DNA from 2 places in the Aeromicrobium sp. WCS2018Hpa-31 genome. Region 2 is predicted to be linked to the other one. Evidence: predicted binding sites of a transcription regulator. Region 2 holds the regulator's gene; the other holds the start of a gene.
The links. Region 2 encodes LexA, which represses DNA repair genes until DNA is damaged. Its sites were predicted from a motif close to TCGAACANNTGTTCGA; they were not measured.

Region 1 (8,069 bases), on a different contig from region 2:
GAGGGCGAGCCCGCCTCGAGCCTGGCCGAGCGGTCGGCGCTGCGCTCGCCCCTGCGCGACGTCGCCGGCATGCTGCGCTCGTTCGACTACGCGGCCCAGCAGCTGCTCGTGGGCCAGCCCGCCGACGAGGAGCAGACCGAGCGGGCCGCGGCCTGGGCGCGCCACAACCGGCTGGCGTTCTGCGACGGCTACGCGAAGGCGGCCGGCCGCGACCCACGCGACGACGCCGACCTGCTGCGCGGCCTCGAGCTCGACAAGGCCGTCTACGAGGTGTCCTACGAGCACGCCAACCGACCCGACTGGTCGAGCGTCCCGCTGGGGTCGATCGCCCGGATCCTGCGTGAGGGTGAGTGACATGAGCGAGTCCACGACGAGCTGGCCCCCCGCGGTGGGTGACCTCGACCTGCACCTGGTGGCCGAGGGCCGCCACGAGCGGCTCTGGGAGGTCCTCGGTGCGCACGTGCGCACCCACGAGGGTCCGTCCGGGCCCGTGGACGGGACGTCGTTCGCGGTCTGGGCGCCCAACGCCCAGGCCGTGCAGGTGGTCGGCGACTTCAACGGCTGGGACGGCGGGGCCCACGCGATGCGGGCCCTCGGCGGGTCGGGCGTGTGGGACCTCTTCGTCCCGGACGTCGGCGCCGGCGCGCGCTACAAGTTCCGCCTCCAGGGCCCCGACGGCGCGTGGCACGAGAAGGCCGACCCGCTCGCCTTCGGCACCGAGGTGCCCCCGGCCACGGCGTCCGTCGTCGTGGAGCCGCAGCACCGCTGGCGCGACGACGCGTGGGTGGCCCGACGCGACGCGACCGCGTGGCTCGAGGCGCCGGTGAGCGTGTACGAGGTGCACCTCGGGTCGTGGCGACCGGGGCTGTCCTACCGGGAGCTGGCCGACGAGCTCGGCGACTACCTCGTCGAGATGGGCTTCACCCACGTCGAGCTCATGCCCGTGGCAGAACACCCCTTCGGCGGCTCGTGGGGCTACCAGGTCACCTCGTACTACGCCCCCACGTCGCGCTTCGGCTCCCCCGACGACTTCCGCTGGTTCGTCGACGAGCTGCACCAGCGCGGCATCGGCGTCATCGTCGACTGGGTGCCCGCGCACTTCCCGCGCGACGAGTGGGCCCTCGCCCGCTTCGACGGCACCCCGCTGTACGAGCACCCCGACCCGCGTCGCGGCGAGCAGCCCGACTGGGGCACCTACGTCTTCGACTTCGGCCGCAACGAGGTGCGCAACTTCCTCGTGGCCAACGCGCTCTACTGGCTCGAGGAGTTCCACCTCGACGGCCTGCGCGTCGACGCCGTCGCCTCGATGCTCTACCTGGACTACTCGCGCAACGACGGCGAGTGGGTGCCCAACAAGCACGGCGGTCGCGAGAACCTCGAGGCCGTGCAGCTGCTGCAGGAGCTCAACGCCACGGTCTACAAGCACCACCCCGGCGTCATGATGATCGCCGAGGAGTCCACCGCGTGGCCCGGCGTCAGCGCGCCCACCGACGCCGGCGGTCTCGGCTTCGGCTTCAAGTGGAACATGGGCTGGATGCACGACACGTTGTCCTACCTCGGGCAGGATCCCGTGCACCGCTCGTACCACCACGGCGAGATGACCTTCGCGATCGACTACGCCTGGACCGAGAACTTCGTCCTGCCCCTCTCGCACGACGAGGTCGTGCACGGCAAGGGCTCGCTGTGGGGCCGGATGCCCGGCGACGCCTGGAACAAGGCGGCCGGAGTGCGCGCGCTGCTGGCCTTCATGTGGGCGCACCCCGGCAAGCAGATGCTGTTCATGGGCGGGGAGTTCGGCCAGGAGGGCGAGTGGGCCGAGTCGCGCGGGCTCGACTGGCACGCGCTGGAGGACCCGCTGCACGCCGGTGTGCTCGAGCTGGTCAGCGACCTCAACCTCACCTACCGCGACACCCCGGCCCTGTTCACGGCCGACGCGCGTCCCGAGGGCTTCCGGTGGATCGACGCCTCCGACACCCAGGGCAACGTCATCTGCTTCCTGCGCATCGGCTCGGACGGCTCCCAGCTGGCCTGCCTGGCCAACTTCTCCGGCAGCCCCCACCACGACTACCGGGTGGGCCTGCCCCTGCCCGGCACCTGGCGCGAGGTGCTGAACACCGACGCCGAGTCCTACGGCGGCTCCGGTGTCGGCAACCTCGGCAGCGTCGAGGCCGAGATGGTGCCGCAGCACGGGTTCGCGGCATCCGCCGAGGTCCAGCTGCCCCCGGCCGGGGTGCTCTGGCTGGTGCCCGAGTCGTCGTAAATCGGTCTCGATCCGCGATGTGCACACCACCCTTCGGCCCCGCTCCACCCAGTGGGGCCGAAGGTCTGTGGGCCGACGGGACCTTCTGCTTGTATTCGAACGTATGCTTGTTTTCTGCCTGATCTGCCCTATAGAATGGGGGTAGCCAGGAGGAGGAAGCATGAGCGTCGCCGCACTCGACACCCACCCGGTGCCGGCGTGCGTGCACGGACTCCACGCCCTGCTCGACACGGTCTCCACCGCGGCGTGGGACGGCCTGGACCCCACCGAGGTCCGACGGCTCCTCGCCGAGATCGGTCGCGCCGAAGCACGGCTGTCGGCCCACAAGATGGCCGCCGCTCGCGTGCTGGAGAAGGCCCGCAAAGCTGCAGCCAACGGTGACAGTCCGCGACCGGGAACGGGCACCTCGACCGGGGCCACGATCTCGTTCGACTTCGGTGGGGACCGCAGCGGCGCCGACGCGTTGGTGAATACCGCGCAGCGGATCGAGGAGCAGACCACCCTCATCGAGAACGCGCTCGCCGCCGGGGTGATCAGCACCAAGCAGGCCGACCTCATCTCCCGCGCGTTGGCCAAGCTTCCCGACGATGTGACCGCAGAACAGCGCGAACGGTGTGAAGAGACCCTGCTGAAGGACGCGCAGCGGCTGACTCTGAAGGACCTGCGCCGCAGGGCGGCGCGGATCACCGAGACCTACCGCAAGAAGACCGAGGACGTGGACGCCGACGAGGACGAGATCCTGCGCAAGAAGGAAGAGGCCGCACGGGCGAAGACGTCGTTCTCGATGTGGGACAACAACGACGGCACCGTCACCGGCAGGTTCACCCTCCCCGAAGCCCAAGGCGCGATGCTCAAGACCGCGCTCGACGCATTGGCCGCACCCCACCAGAAGGTCGGCACCGTCAATGCCGCGACCGGCCAGATGGACGAGATCGGCTTCGGGCAGACCTACCCCCAGCGCCTCGGCCACGCCTTCGCCACCCTCGTCGAGCACCTGCCCGCCGATCAGCTCCCATCCAACGGCGGTGTGAGCGCCGTCGTGACGGTGAACCTGGACCTCGACACCCTGGTCGGAGGCGTGAAGGCCGCCGGGCTGTCGGACGGCACCCGGATCAGTGCCGGTGAGGCGAGGCGACTGGCGTGCTCGGCGCAGATCGTCCCCATGGTTCTGGGAGGCACGAGCCTCCCGCTCGACCTCGGATCGACCAACCGGTACTTCAACCGCAGCTCACGCCGCGCCATGGAGAAGCGAGACGGCGGATGCACCACACCGGGGTGCGACCGCGACGCCCGGTGGACCGAGGCCCACCACCTGAACCCCTACGCGATCTCCAAGACCACCGACATCCGTGACGGCGCACTGCTCTGCCCGTTTCACCACCACCGAGCCCACGACCAAGGCTGGATCGGCCGCATCAACCCCGACGACGGCCACGTCGAGTGGAAGCTCCCCGGCTCCGACGCCTGGCAACGAAACCAGCGCTGGCGACCCTGACACCGGATCACCCACGACGCCCTGCCCACCCGGTCGGGGCACTCGTGCTGCCCGCGCACTGCTGAACCGCCCGGAGTGGTCTCGATACGCCTCCCCTCGCTGACGCTCGTGCAGGCACTCGACCACCGGGGTCGGGATCGGCGCCGCGGCACTGTGCCGCGACCACCCGGCCGGCTGCACCTAGGCTGACGACCATGACGACGTGGGGTGCATCGAGCGAGGTCGGACGTCTGCGGACGGTCATGCTGCACCGGCCGGGCCAGGAGCTGGCGCGGCTGACGCCACGCAACAACGACTCGCTGCTGTTCGACGGCATCCCGTGGCTGGGGCGCGCGCAGGACGAGCACGACGCGTTCGCGCAGGCGCTGCGCGACCACGACGTCGAGGTGCTGTACCTCGTGGAGCTGCTCGTCGAGACGCTCGAGCAGCCCGAGGCGCGGGCCGAGATCATCGCCAGCACCACGGCCACGCTGCACCTCGGTGACAGCCTGCGCCGCTACCTCGTGTCGGCGCTGACCGACCTGCCTGCCGACGAGCTGGCCGCGGTCGTCACCGCCGGCCTGCGCAACGACGAGATCGCGCACCGCAGCATCGTCACGAGCCTGCTGCGCCCCGACGACTTCCTCGTGGACCCGCTGCCCAACCTGCTGTTCACGCGCGACTCCTCGGTGTGGCTGCCCGACCGGGTGGCCGTGACCAGCCTGGCCATGCCGGCCCGCGTGCGCGAGACCCAGCTGACCGGCCTGATCTACACCCACCACCCGCGGTTCGCCGGGGCCGAGCGCGTCCACGGCCCGCACCTGGAGCACCTCGAGGGCGGCGACGTGCTGCTGCTCGCCCCCGGCGTGATCGCCGTCGGCGTCGGCGAGCGCACCACCCCGGCGGGGTTCGAGCGGTTCGCCTCGACCGTGCTCTCCACCGGGCTCGCGCAGACGGTGCTCGCGGTGCCGATCGCGCAGGAGCGCGCCACCATGCACCTCGACACGATCGTCACGATGGTCGACGTGGACAGCGTGGTCATCTACCCCAACATGGCCGACGAGCTCCGCGCCATCGCCGTCACGGCAAGCGGCGACGAGGACGGCACACTGGTGGTGGGAGCCGAGCGGTCCTTCTTCGAGGCTGCGGCCGAGGCGATGGGCATCGACGCGCTGCACCGCATCGACACCGGCCTGGACCCGGTCACGGCCGAGCGCGAGCAGTGGGACGACGGCAACAACACCCTCGCGATCGACGCCCGTCTGGCCGTGGCCTACGAGCGCAACGAGCAGACCAACGCCCGGCTCGAGGAGCACGGCATCGAGGTCGTCGCGATCAGCGGCTCCGAGCTCGGCTCCGGCCGCGGTGGCCCGCGTTGCATGAGCTGCCCGATCCTGCGCGACTGACCCTCAGACGATCGTGACCTGCGGCGCGTAGAGCGCCATCGCGTCGAGGGCGCGGCGGTGGTTCTCCGGCGAGGAGCCTGCGCAGGCGTCGGCCACGACCTCGACGGTCGCGCCCGCATCGGCGGCAGCCAGCACCGTCGAGAGCACGCAGCAGTCGGTGGACACGCCGGCCACCACGAGCGTCGGGGCGGGCCCGGTGACGGTCTGGACCGCGTCCCACTTGCCGAACGTCGGCGCGGACACGACCGTGGCCTCGGCCGCGAGGTCGGCCAGGTCGGGCACGACGTCGAACATCGGGTCGTCGGCGGGCCGGTCGGCGAAGGGCCATGCGGCGAAGTAGGTGCGCCAGGACCCGATGCGCTCGGCGTCCGGGGCCGGGACCCATCGCGTGACGATCGTGGGCAGAGCGGCGGCCAGCGCCCGGATCGGCTCGAGCGTGTCCGCGAACATCGGCGACCCCCACGGGGAGTCCGGGTCGGCGAACACCCGCTGCGGGTCCACGACGACCAGCCAGCGGTCGATCATGGGACCAGCGCCTCCTGGCGGCGGACCACGGAGCGGCGGGCGACGAGCGTGACCACGAGACCGAGCGCGAAGGCCACGAGGACGCCGAGGTTGGCGTACGGCCACGCACCGTCCCAGCCGGCACCGTCGGGCAGACGGGTGCCCAGGCCGAACGGCTGGATGAGGTAGCCCTGCCAGTCGTTCCACGCGGTGCCCGAGACCTGGTTGACGACCAGGCCCCAGCCGATGACCGAGGCCACGAGCATGGTGCCCACCGACGTCCAGTCGACGGCTCCGTAGCGGCCGGAGGCGTCGAACAGGGCGGCGTCGTCGTAGTCGCGCCGACGCAGCGCGATGTCGCCGATCATGATGCCGGCCCAGGCGGCGATGGGGACCCCGAGCGTGATGAGGAAGCTCGTGAACGGGCCGAGGAACGTCTCCGCCACGAACACGACGTAGACCGTGCCGAGCGTCAGGATCACGCCGTCGATGCCGGCCGCGGCGGGGCGGGGGATCCGCACGCCCAGGCTGAGCAGAGTGAGACCCGAGGAGTAGATGCCGAGCACCGCACCCGAGACGAGGGCCAGCACCGACGCGACCAGGAAGGGCACGAGGAACCACGTGGGCAGGACGGACGCCAGGGTGCCGATGGGGTCGTCCACGATGCCCGCGCTGAGCGTGTCCGAGGATCCGGCCAGCAGCACGCCGTAGACCACGAGGACCACCGGGGCGAGAGCGCCGGCGATCGTGTTCCACAGCACGATCTGCGAACCGGGGGTGTCACGCCGCTGGTAGCGCGACCAGTCCGCGGCGATGTTGATCCAGCCGAAGCCGAAGCCCGTCATCACCATGACGAAGGCGCCGACGACGGCCTGGCCCGAGCCGCCGGGCAGCGCCGTCACGCGGTCGAGGTCGATCTGGTCGAAGGTCAGCAGGATGTAGCCGATGGTCACGGCCCCGGTCAGCCACGTGAGGACCGACTGCATCCGCATGATCAGGTGGTAGCCGGCCACCGACGCCGCGACGATCAGCGCCGCGATCACGACGCACGCCACGACCTTGGTGCCGGTGCCGCCGCCCCAGCCGAGCTCCCGGAAGATGGTCGCCGTCGCGAGCGTCGCCATGATCGCGAGGAACGTCTCCCACCCGATGGAGATCAGCCAGCTGAACACGCCAGGCACCTTCTGGCCGACGACGCCGAAGGGCGCGCGGCTCAGGACCATGGTCGGCGCCGACCCTCGCTTGCCCGCGATGGCCACGAGACCGCACGCGGCGAAGGAGACCACCACGCCGAGCACGGTCACGAGGACGGCCTGCACCAACGAGAGGCCGAAGCCCAGCACGTAGCTGCCGTAGGAGATGCCGAACACCGACACGTTGGCCGCGAACCACGGCCAGAACAGGTCGGAGGGCTTGGCGGTGCGGTCGGACTCGTCGATGACCTCGATGCCCGTGACCTCGATGCCGGCACGCCGCACGGCCTCGAGACCGGACGGACCTGCGGTGGGCTGCTCGTTCATGCACCCAGCGTCCCACGGTCGGGCCCGACGTGGGCCCACCATCGGGCCCACGGGCCCGGGTGCCCAGCCGTCCGGGCGGCCTAGCCTCGCTCACCGGCACCGGCCCCCGGAGCCCATCCCCCTCGGAGACTCCCATGAAGCGCACCCTCCTCGCCCTGGCCGCGTCGGCCGCCGTCGGCCTCGCCACCACCGTCGCCCCCGCCTCGGCCTCACTCCCGGCCGACGTCACCAAGTCCAGCTGCCTGAACAACAAGACGCTTCGGGCCGCCTGCGTCCAGATCCGGTGGGACGGCGAGACCCGCAAGGTGACCGGCAACGGCAGCACCTTGTCGTTCGGTGACCCCAAGCTGGGGGCCGTGACCGAGCTCGTCGTACAGCGCCGCACCTGCGGCGGCGCCTGGCGCACGTCCTTCTACGACGCCGACACGGACGGGTACGCCGTGTTCGACTTCGTGGGCTCGGCGCCGGTCACGTCACCGATCCGCGGCCAGCAGTGGCGCGCCAAGGCCGTCCTGTCCTGGAAGGTCGACGGCTACCCCAGCACGCGCCAGAGCACCGTCCGCACGACCCCCGCCATCGGCACCTGCTGACTCCGACCCACCCCGAGAGGAACCCCTCATGAAGCGCCTGATCTCCGCGACCGCCCTCGCCGTCGCGTCCACGGTCCTCGCGGCCGCCCCCGCCCACGCCGACACCGTCAGCAAGGTCAACTGCGACGGGAGCGACGGAAGCGGACTGACCGCCACCGAGTACATCGGGATGCTTCTCATCAAGCCCTGCGTCCACGTCGAGTTCGACCGCACGGCCAAGCGCGGCACGGCCAAGGGCTTCTCCCGCCCCAAGCCGGGCCAGGGAGCCGTCACCCAGCTGGCGCTCTTCCGGCGCCCCTGCGGCGGCAGCTGGGC
Region 2 (8,069 bases):
GCGAGCTGCTGGTCGTTCGCGGCGCGCTGCTGCCGGTCGCGGTCGCGCATCTGCTGCTCGACGGGGCGCCACAGCAGCGGTGCGTACTGCTCCACCAGGTCGGCGGCGAGGTGCCAGGCGGACTTGCCCTGCGCGGCGGTGTACGACTGCGCGGCCCCGGTCGCCTGCCCGTCGAGCAGCGCGCCGCCGCCATGGTGCTCGAGCAGGTGGCGGCTGGCTCGGTCGCGGTACTCGCGCATCATCAGCGACACCGCCGCGTAGCTGGCGCCCATCGAGAGCTCGTTCAGCGCCCGGGCGTACAACGCGAGCGTCCACGGGGTGTGCCGGGCGCCGGTGAGCGCGCCGCGGTGCGGGGAGAGCAGTTCGTCGCAAGTCGTGCAGCTCTCGACACCGACCTCGACGGCCTCCCGTGCCAGTGGCGGGGTGAAGGTGTGTGGCGCCGTGCCGTCGGCGGGGACACAGCGGTAGCGCTGCCGCTTCGTGGCGCCGCGGCCGTACACGCCCTGCCGGGTCACCTTCGAGACCGCGTGCTCGGGGCACCCCGGCGGGCGGTCGAGCGAGGTGAGCTGGGTGCCGGCCGCCGAGGCGAGCACCTGGAAGAAGTGCGAGCTGCCGTCGGGCCGGGTGCACCGGAACCGCCGCCAGGTGCCCGCCTTCGTCGTGCGCGTGCCTCGTCCCTGGACCCGGGCGTCGGCGTGCCACGGGTCAGGGCACCGCTGCCTCGGTGAGCGTCCAGCCTCGACCGCTCCGGCGGCCGGGGTGGTGAAGAAGTGCCGCTTTCCGGTCTCGGGCAGGCACTCGAACCGCTGCCGCGTGCCGGCCGCGGAGGCCCTGAGCCCACGGCGGCGCACCCGGCTCCCCGCGTGTGACGGGTCCGGGCACTGCGGTGCTGCTGCGTCGGTCAGTTGTCCTCCTGGCGGGACGTCTCCGCCAGACAGCGTGCCGGCGCCGGTCCTACCGGCAGTGCCGTCCTCGAGGTCGCGGGCGGCAACCACCAGCGACCCCCTCCGAACGCGAACCGGCCCTCCCGGGCCCTGACCGAAGGGTCAAGGCTACCGGGAGGGCCGGACAAGGCGCGCCCAAAACCACACTAAAAGCCGAACAGGCCCGGGTGGGAGGGGGCCCTTCGCGTCGTGCGAGTGAGCGGTCGACGGGAGTCAGAGTCGGCGCAGCACCGTGGTGACCTTGCCCAGGATCGTGGCGTGGTTGCCGTCGATGGGGGAGTAGTCGTCGTTGTGCGGCAGCAGCCAGATCTGGCCGTCCTTGCGCTGGAACGTCTTGACCGTGGCCTCGCCGTCGAGCATGGCGGCGACGATCTCGCCGTTCTCGGCGACCGGCTGCTGGCGGACGACCACGTAGTCGCCGTCGCAGATCGCCGCGTCGACCATGGAGTCGCCGCGCACCTCGAGCAGGAACAGCGTGCCGTCGCCGACCAGGGAGCGGGGGAGCGGGAAGATCTCCTCGACCTGCTCCTCGGCCAGGATCGGACCGCCCGCGGCGATGCGACCGAGCATGGGCACGTACGTGGCCTCGGGGCGCTGGTCGCCGAAGCCGGTCTCGTCGACCTCGGAGTCGTCGGCCGAGCTGAGCGTGCGCCGCGCCTTGACCACCTCGGGCAGGAAGATCTCGATCGCGCGCGGGCGATTCGGGTCGCGCTTGACGTAGCCGAGACGCTCGAGGACCCGCAACTGGTGGGCGACCGAGGAGGTGCTGGCCAGGCCGACGGCGCCACCGATCTCGCGCATGCTGGGCGGGTAGCCGCGCTGCTCGATCTGGTCGCGCATGAAGTGCAGGATCTTCTGCTGCCGGCCGGTGAGGCCGGTCATCTCGTCGACGGGACCGTCGGGCAGCTCACGCACGGAGTTGCGTGAACCCTTCGGGCGGCCCCGACGCGGCGCGTCGGCGGAGGGGTCGAGGGTGCTGTCGTCGCTCATGGTCCCCACGCTAGACCTCTGCGGGGACGTTTACAAACACATGTTCGACAGCGTGTCGCGCGTTCGAATGCCGTGCTCGACGGCCCCGCAACCGTCCTGAGACGGCGGCCACGCGCGTGCGACGCGTCACAGTCGAACACCGTGTCGAAGATTCTTTCACTGGAATTGCAGGCGAGTGGCGGTCCTGTTCGGATTCCTGTTCGAAAGGGGGCTGCTTTTGTCGGCGCCTTCCCCTACTGTCGTACACGTGTTCGATCGAACATCTGTTCGTCGGATCCGCGGAGCACCACCGCCCCCGGAGCATCGACGTTCGAATGACATCGACAGGTGCTCGATCGACACACCAAGACTCCTTCCTCTCCCTTCCCCGGAGGTCACCATGAGCACCATCACCGTCTACGAGACCAGCCGCTTCGCCCCGTCGTTCTCCCGTGGGATCGCCTCGGCTCCGCGCAGCACCACCGAGCCGGCCGCGGTCCGGCTGACCCGTCGGGGCCGCCTCGTGCTCCTGCTCGCCGTCATCGCGGCGCTGGCGGTCACGGTCGTCGCTCTCGGCTCGTCCACCGTCGCCACCTCCGACGCCGGTGCGGTCCCGGCCACCACGGTCGTCACCGTGCAGGAGGGGCAGACGCTCTGGCAGATCGCCGCCGACGCCAACCCCGAGGGCGACGTGCGCGACACGGTCGACGACATCATGCGCATGAACTCGCTGCCCAGCGCCGGTGCGCTGCAGCTCGGCTCCGACCTCGCGGTGCCCGTCTACGAGTGACGGGCCCGTCCGGCACCATGGGGGCATGAACGACGCCCCTACCCCGGCGGACCCGACCTCGTCGGGCCGCCCTCTGCAGGTGCACGTGCTGGCCGACGACACCGACCGCTCCGGCGGCTACGTCACGGAGCGGCTGCGGGAGCACGGCGCCGAGCTGACCTGGATCGACCGCGACACGATCGACTCCCCGTGGTCGGCGACCGGCGTAGACCTGGTCCTGAGCCTCGGCTCGGAGCGCTCGGCGCACGAGCCCCGCTGGGCCCACGTCGTGGAAGCGGAGTCCGACGTCGTGCGGGTGGCGCTCGGCTCCGGCGTCCCCGTGATGGCCATCTGCTACGGCGCCCAGCTCGTGGCCCGTGCCCTCGGCGGCACGTCGTACCGCGGCGACGGTGCCGAGATCGGGTGGCGCCGCGTCGACACGCTCGACGACGTCCTCTGCCCGGAGGGGCCGTGGGGCCAGTTCCACCAGGACGTGCTGAGCCCGCCGCCCACGGCGCGGGTGATCGGCAGCTCCTGGTTCGGCCCGCAGTGCTTCGTCGACGAAGCCTTCGGTGCCCGCGTGATCGCCTGGCAGTTCCATCCCGAGGTGACGCCGGAGACGTTCAGCCGCTGGGTCGACGAGAGCGCCGACCTGGTGCGGGTGAGCGGCTCCGAACCCGGTGAGCTGAAGCGTCAGGCGCTCGCGAACGCGACGCGCAGCCGTCTCGCCGCGTTCGCGCTCGTCGACGCCGCCCTCGAGCACCTGGGCGTGGCGGTGCCGCGCCCGATCTGAGGGGCGCAGCGTGGTGGGCTTGGCGCAGGCCTACTGGCTCGCGGCGAGGTTGACCAGCCAGGCCACGCCGAAGCGGTCGTTCAGCAGGCCGAACTCGTCGCCCCACGGTGCACGCTCGAGCGGTGCCACGATCTCGGCGCCCTCGCTGAGTCCGGCCCAGTAGTTGCGGATGCGGGGATCGTCGCCGTTGAGGGTGACGTTGATGGCCGTGCCCATTGACGGCTGGTCACCGCCCGGGGGAGTGTCGGAGGCCATCAGGTCGAAGCCGGCGTCGGTGACGAGGTGGCCGTGCATCATCCGGTCGGCCACGGCGGGGTCGTCGCTCATGCCGGCCTCGCCGAAGGTCATCGCCTCGATCGTCCCGCCGAAGACGGACTGGTAGAACTCGAGCGCCTCGCGGGACTCGTCGCGGAAGTTCAGGTAGGGGTTCAGTCGCATGGTCATGCGGTCATCGTCCTCCCTATTGTTCCTGAGAGGAAGAGGCTTCGGTGAGAGCCCCTCGGGACCGGGTACGTCGTGGTCGAGGAGGGGGTGGTTCCACCTCGGTGGCGCCGGGACACGCCGTGACACCTGAGGCTCGTGTGACTCGAGAGGCCGCTGACCTGCGCAAACATCGAGCTCTCAGATTTGTCTGCGCAACTCGTCAGACTTGCTTGCATGACCTGGTGTGCAGGCGTACGGTAGCCACTACATCTAGTGATTACACCGATGTAGTTCTCCACATCTAGTCCCACAGGGACGGGGGACTTACCCACAGGAATCCCGGGCCATCCACCTCTTCATCCCCAGGTTGTCCCCAGATCCCGCGAAGAAATCAGCCCGAGAGGAGAGCACCGTGCACTGTCCGTTCTGCAAGAACCCCGACACCCGCGTGCTCGACTCCCGGGTGGCTGAGGAGGGCGGCGCCATCCGGCGTCGTCGGGTCTGCGGAGCGTGCGAGAAGCGCTTCACGACCATCGAGCAGATGCAGCTGACGGTCCTCAAGCGGTCGGGGGCCACCGAGCCCTTCAACCGCGACAAGGCCATCTCCGGCGTCCGCAAGGCCTGCAAGGGCCGTCCGGTCTCCGACGACGACCTCGCACGCCTCGGCCAGCAGGTCGAGGACGCACTGCGCGAGAGCGGTGCGGCCGAGATCGCGGCCCACGAGGTCGGCCTGGCCATCCTCGACCCGCTCAAGAGCCTCGACGAGGTGGCGTACCTGCGCTTCGCGAGTGTCTACAAGGCGTTCGACTCGGTGGACGACTTCGCCGCCGAGATCGCCGTCCTCATGGCCCGCGCCGCAGACGGCGAGCTGGCCGAGCACACCGCACGACAGCTTCCCTGACCACCCGCCGCCCACGGGCGGCACCGGCACCCTGAACGACCTCGTCCCGTGCCACGGGGCGGGACGCACGACCTTTCACACACCAGCAGCGACACAGGAGCACGACATGACGGAGACGGTCGACGGATCGACGGGCCGGGCACAGTCCGGCAAGACGCGCGGGAGCAAGGCCGGCAAGGGCCTGAGCATCCAGCGCGTGTACACGACCGAGGGCGTGCACCCGTACGACGCCGTGACGTGGGAGCGTCGCGACGTCGTGCAGACCAACTGGAAGACCGGCGAGACGGTCTTCGAGCAGCGCGGTGTGGAGTTCCCCGACTTCTGGAGCGTCAACGCCTCCACGATCGTCACCACCAAGTACTTCCGCGGCGCTGTGGGCTCGCCCGAGCGTGAGCAGAGCCTGCGCCAGCTGCTCGACCGCGTCGTGCTCACGTACACCGCCGCCGGCAAGGAGCACGGCTACTTCGCCACCGACGCGGACGCCGAGGTCTTCGAGCACGAGCTGACGCACATGCTGCTGCACCAGGTCTTCAGCTTCAACAGCCCCGTCTGGTTCAACGTCGGCACGTCGAGCCCGCAGCAGGTCAGCGCCTGCTTCATCCTCGCCGTCGACGACTCGATGGACTCGATCCTCAACTGGTACCGCGAGGAGGGCCTGATCTTCAAGGGCGGCTCCGGTGCCGGCCTCAACCTGTCGCGCATCCGTTCGTCCAAGGAGCTGCTGCGCTCCTCCGGCGGCACCGCGTCGGGCCCCGTCTCCTTCATGCGCGGCGCCGACGCGTCCGCCGGCACCATCAAGTCCGGTGGCGCCACGCGTCGTGCGGCCAAGATGGTCGTGCTCGACATCGACCACCCCGACATCGTCGAGTTCGTCGAGACCAAGGAGCGCGAGGAGGAGAAGATCCGCGTCCTGCGTGACGCCGGCTTCGACATGGACCTCGGTGGCGACGACATCACCAGCGTCCAGTACCAGAACGCCAACAACTCCATCCGCGTCGACGACGCCTTCATGCGCGCCGTCGAGGAGCACACCTCCTACGGTCTGCGTGCCCGCACCAACGGCGAGGTGATCGAGGAGATCGACGCCAACGAGCTGTGGGGCAAGGTCGCCAAGGCCGCCTGGGCCTGCGCCGACCCGGGCATCCAGTACGACTCGACGATCAACGACTGGCACACCACGCCGGAGACCGGCCGCATCACCGCGTCCAACCCGTGCTCGGAGTACATGCACCTGGACAACTCCAGCTGCAACCTGGCCAGCCTCAACCTGATGAAGTTCCTGTCCGAGGACGGCACCACGTTCGACGTCGAGAAGTTCGTCAAGAGCGTCGAGCTGATCATCACGGCGATGGACATCAGCATCTGCTTCGCCGACTTCCCGACCGAGGCGATCGGCGACACCACGCGCGCCTACCGCCAGCTGGGCATCGGCTACGCCAACCTCGGCGCGATGCTCATGGCCTCGGGCCTGGCGTACGACTCCGAGGGTGGCCGCGCGCTGGCCGCCTCGATCACGTCGCTCATGACGGGCACGTCCTACCGTCGCTCGGCCGAGCTGGCCGGCGTCGTCGGTGCGTACGACGGCTTCAAGCAGAACGCCACGCCGCACACGCGGGTCATGCGCAAGCACCTCGCCGCCAACGACGACATCCGCACGCTGCACTCGATGGACATCGCCGTGCAGCGCGAGGCCACCAAGCAGTGGGCCGACAACCTGAAGATCGGCGAGAAGAACGGCTGGCGCAACGCCCAGGCGTCCGTGCTCGCGCCCACCGGCACCATCGGCTTCATGATGGACTGCGACACGACCGGCATCGAGCCGGACTTCTCGCTGGTCAAGTTCAAGAAGCTGGTCGGCGGCGGCTCCATGCAGGTCGTCAACCAGACGGTCCCGATCGCGCTCAAGAAGCTCGGCTACACCGGCGAGACCATCGAGGCGATCATGGAGTTCATCGCCGAGAAGGGTCACGTCGTCGACGCGCCCGGCCTGAAGCCCGAGCACTACGAGGTCTTCGACTGCGCCGTGGGCGACCGGGCCATCAAGCCCATGGGTCACGTGCGGATGATGGCTGCGGCTCAGCCGTTCCTGTCCGGCGCCATCTCCAAGACGGTCAACATGCCCGAGACCTCCACGGTCGAGGAGATCGCCGACGTCTACTTCCAGGGCTGGAAGCTCGGTCTGAAGGCGCTCGCCGTCTACCGCGACAACTGCAAGGTCGGCCAGCCGCTGTCCTCGCAGAAGAGCCAGGACGACAAGACGTCGGCCAAGGCTGCCGAGGGTGCGGCCGAGGTCAAGACGGTCGTCGTCGAGAAGCCGATCCGTCGTCGTCTGCCGAAGTCGCGCCAGTCGATCACCACGTCGTTCAGCGTCGGCGGTGCCGAGGGCTACATGACCTCCGGTGCGCACGAGAACGGCGAGCTGGGCGAGCTGTTCCTCAAGCTGGGCAAGCAGGGCTCGACCTTGGCCGGCGTGATGGACGCCTTCTCGATCGCCGTGTCGATCGGTCTGCAGTACGGCGTGCCGCTCGAGACGTTCGTGCAGAAGTTCACGAACCTCAAGTTCGAGCCGGCCGGTCTGACCGACGACTCCGACGTCCGCATGGCGCAGTCGATCATGGACTACGTCTTCCGCCGTCTGGCGCTGGACTACATCGACTTCGACACGCGCTCGGCGATGGGGATCCACTCGGCCGAGGAGCGTCAGCGCTACCTCGACACGGGCAGTCACCAGCCGATCAGCAAGGGCACGACGGCCGCCGAGCTCGTCGAGACCGAGCCGGAGACGCTCAAGGAGGCCGCGACCGCCGAGGCTTCCTCGAACACCGGAACCCCGGTCGCCGAGCCTGTCGAGGTGCTGACCGCCGAGCAGGCCCAGGCCGACACGGCCAAGCCCGCCCCCAAGCAGGCCCACACGTCGGCCGAGCTCCTCGAGGCCATCACCGGCTCCGCGGTCGACTCGCCCCTGTGCATGACCTGCGGCACCAAGATGCGCCCCGCCGGCTCCTGCCACGTCTGCGAGGGCTGCGGCAGCACCAGCGGCTGCAGCTGATGTTCTGACGGCCCGGGTGGTCCAGCACGTTCCACGTGTTGGACCACCCGGTCTCGTCCACAACGATGGGATGTGCTGATGGCAACGCGAGCCCTGCGCAACACCAAGCAGATCTCGTCGACGTTCTCGTCCATGGCGCCCAACAAGATGCGCATCTCGCAGCACGACGGTCCCGAGGTGCGGTTCGTCCCGTGTGACTGGGAGCAGGCCATCGAGCACGC

Region 1: a site for LexA is predicted at 2,356-2,371, ahead of RQG84_RS17050 (DUF222 domain-containing protein). Genes of this name have one in related genera too.

The regions. Positions count from the first base shown of each region.
Region 1 covers NZ_JAVTJF010000014.1:42,074-50,142, reverse strand. Annotated here, with positions in the region: gene RQG84_RS17060 (maltokinase N-terminal cap-like domain-containing protein) at 1-354, shown strand, start outside; gene glgB (1,4-alpha-glucan branching protein GlgB) at 356-2,260, shown strand; gene RQG84_RS17050 (DUF222 domain-containing protein) at 2,421-3,755, shown strand; gene RQG84_RS17045 (arginine deiminase) at 3,950-5,140, shown strand; gene RQG84_RS17040 (cysteine hydrolase) at 5,144-5,665, opposite strand; gene RQG84_RS17035 (cytosine permease) at 5,662-7,164, opposite strand; gene RQG84_RS17030 (hypothetical protein) at 7,299-7,754, shown strand; gene RQG84_RS17025 (hypothetical protein) at 7,783-8,069, shown strand, end outside.
Region 2 covers NZ_JAVTJF010000010.1:101,415-109,483, forward strand. Annotated here, with positions in the region: gene RQG84_RS14095 (hypothetical protein) at 1-851, opposite strand, end outside; gene lexA (transcriptional repressor LexA) at 1,158-1,934, opposite strand; gene RQG84_RS14105 (LysM domain-containing protein) at 2,314-2,703, shown strand; gene RQG84_RS14110 (glutamine amidotransferase-related protein) at 2,729-3,475, shown strand; gene RQG84_RS14115 (VOC family protein) at 3,506-3,919, opposite strand; gene nrdR (transcriptional regulator NrdR) at 4,311-4,799, shown strand; gene RQG84_RS14125 (vitamin B12-dependent ribonucleotide reductase) at 4,906-7,848, shown strand; gene RQG84_RS14130 (ATP-binding domain-containing protein) at 7,927-8,069, shown strand, end outside.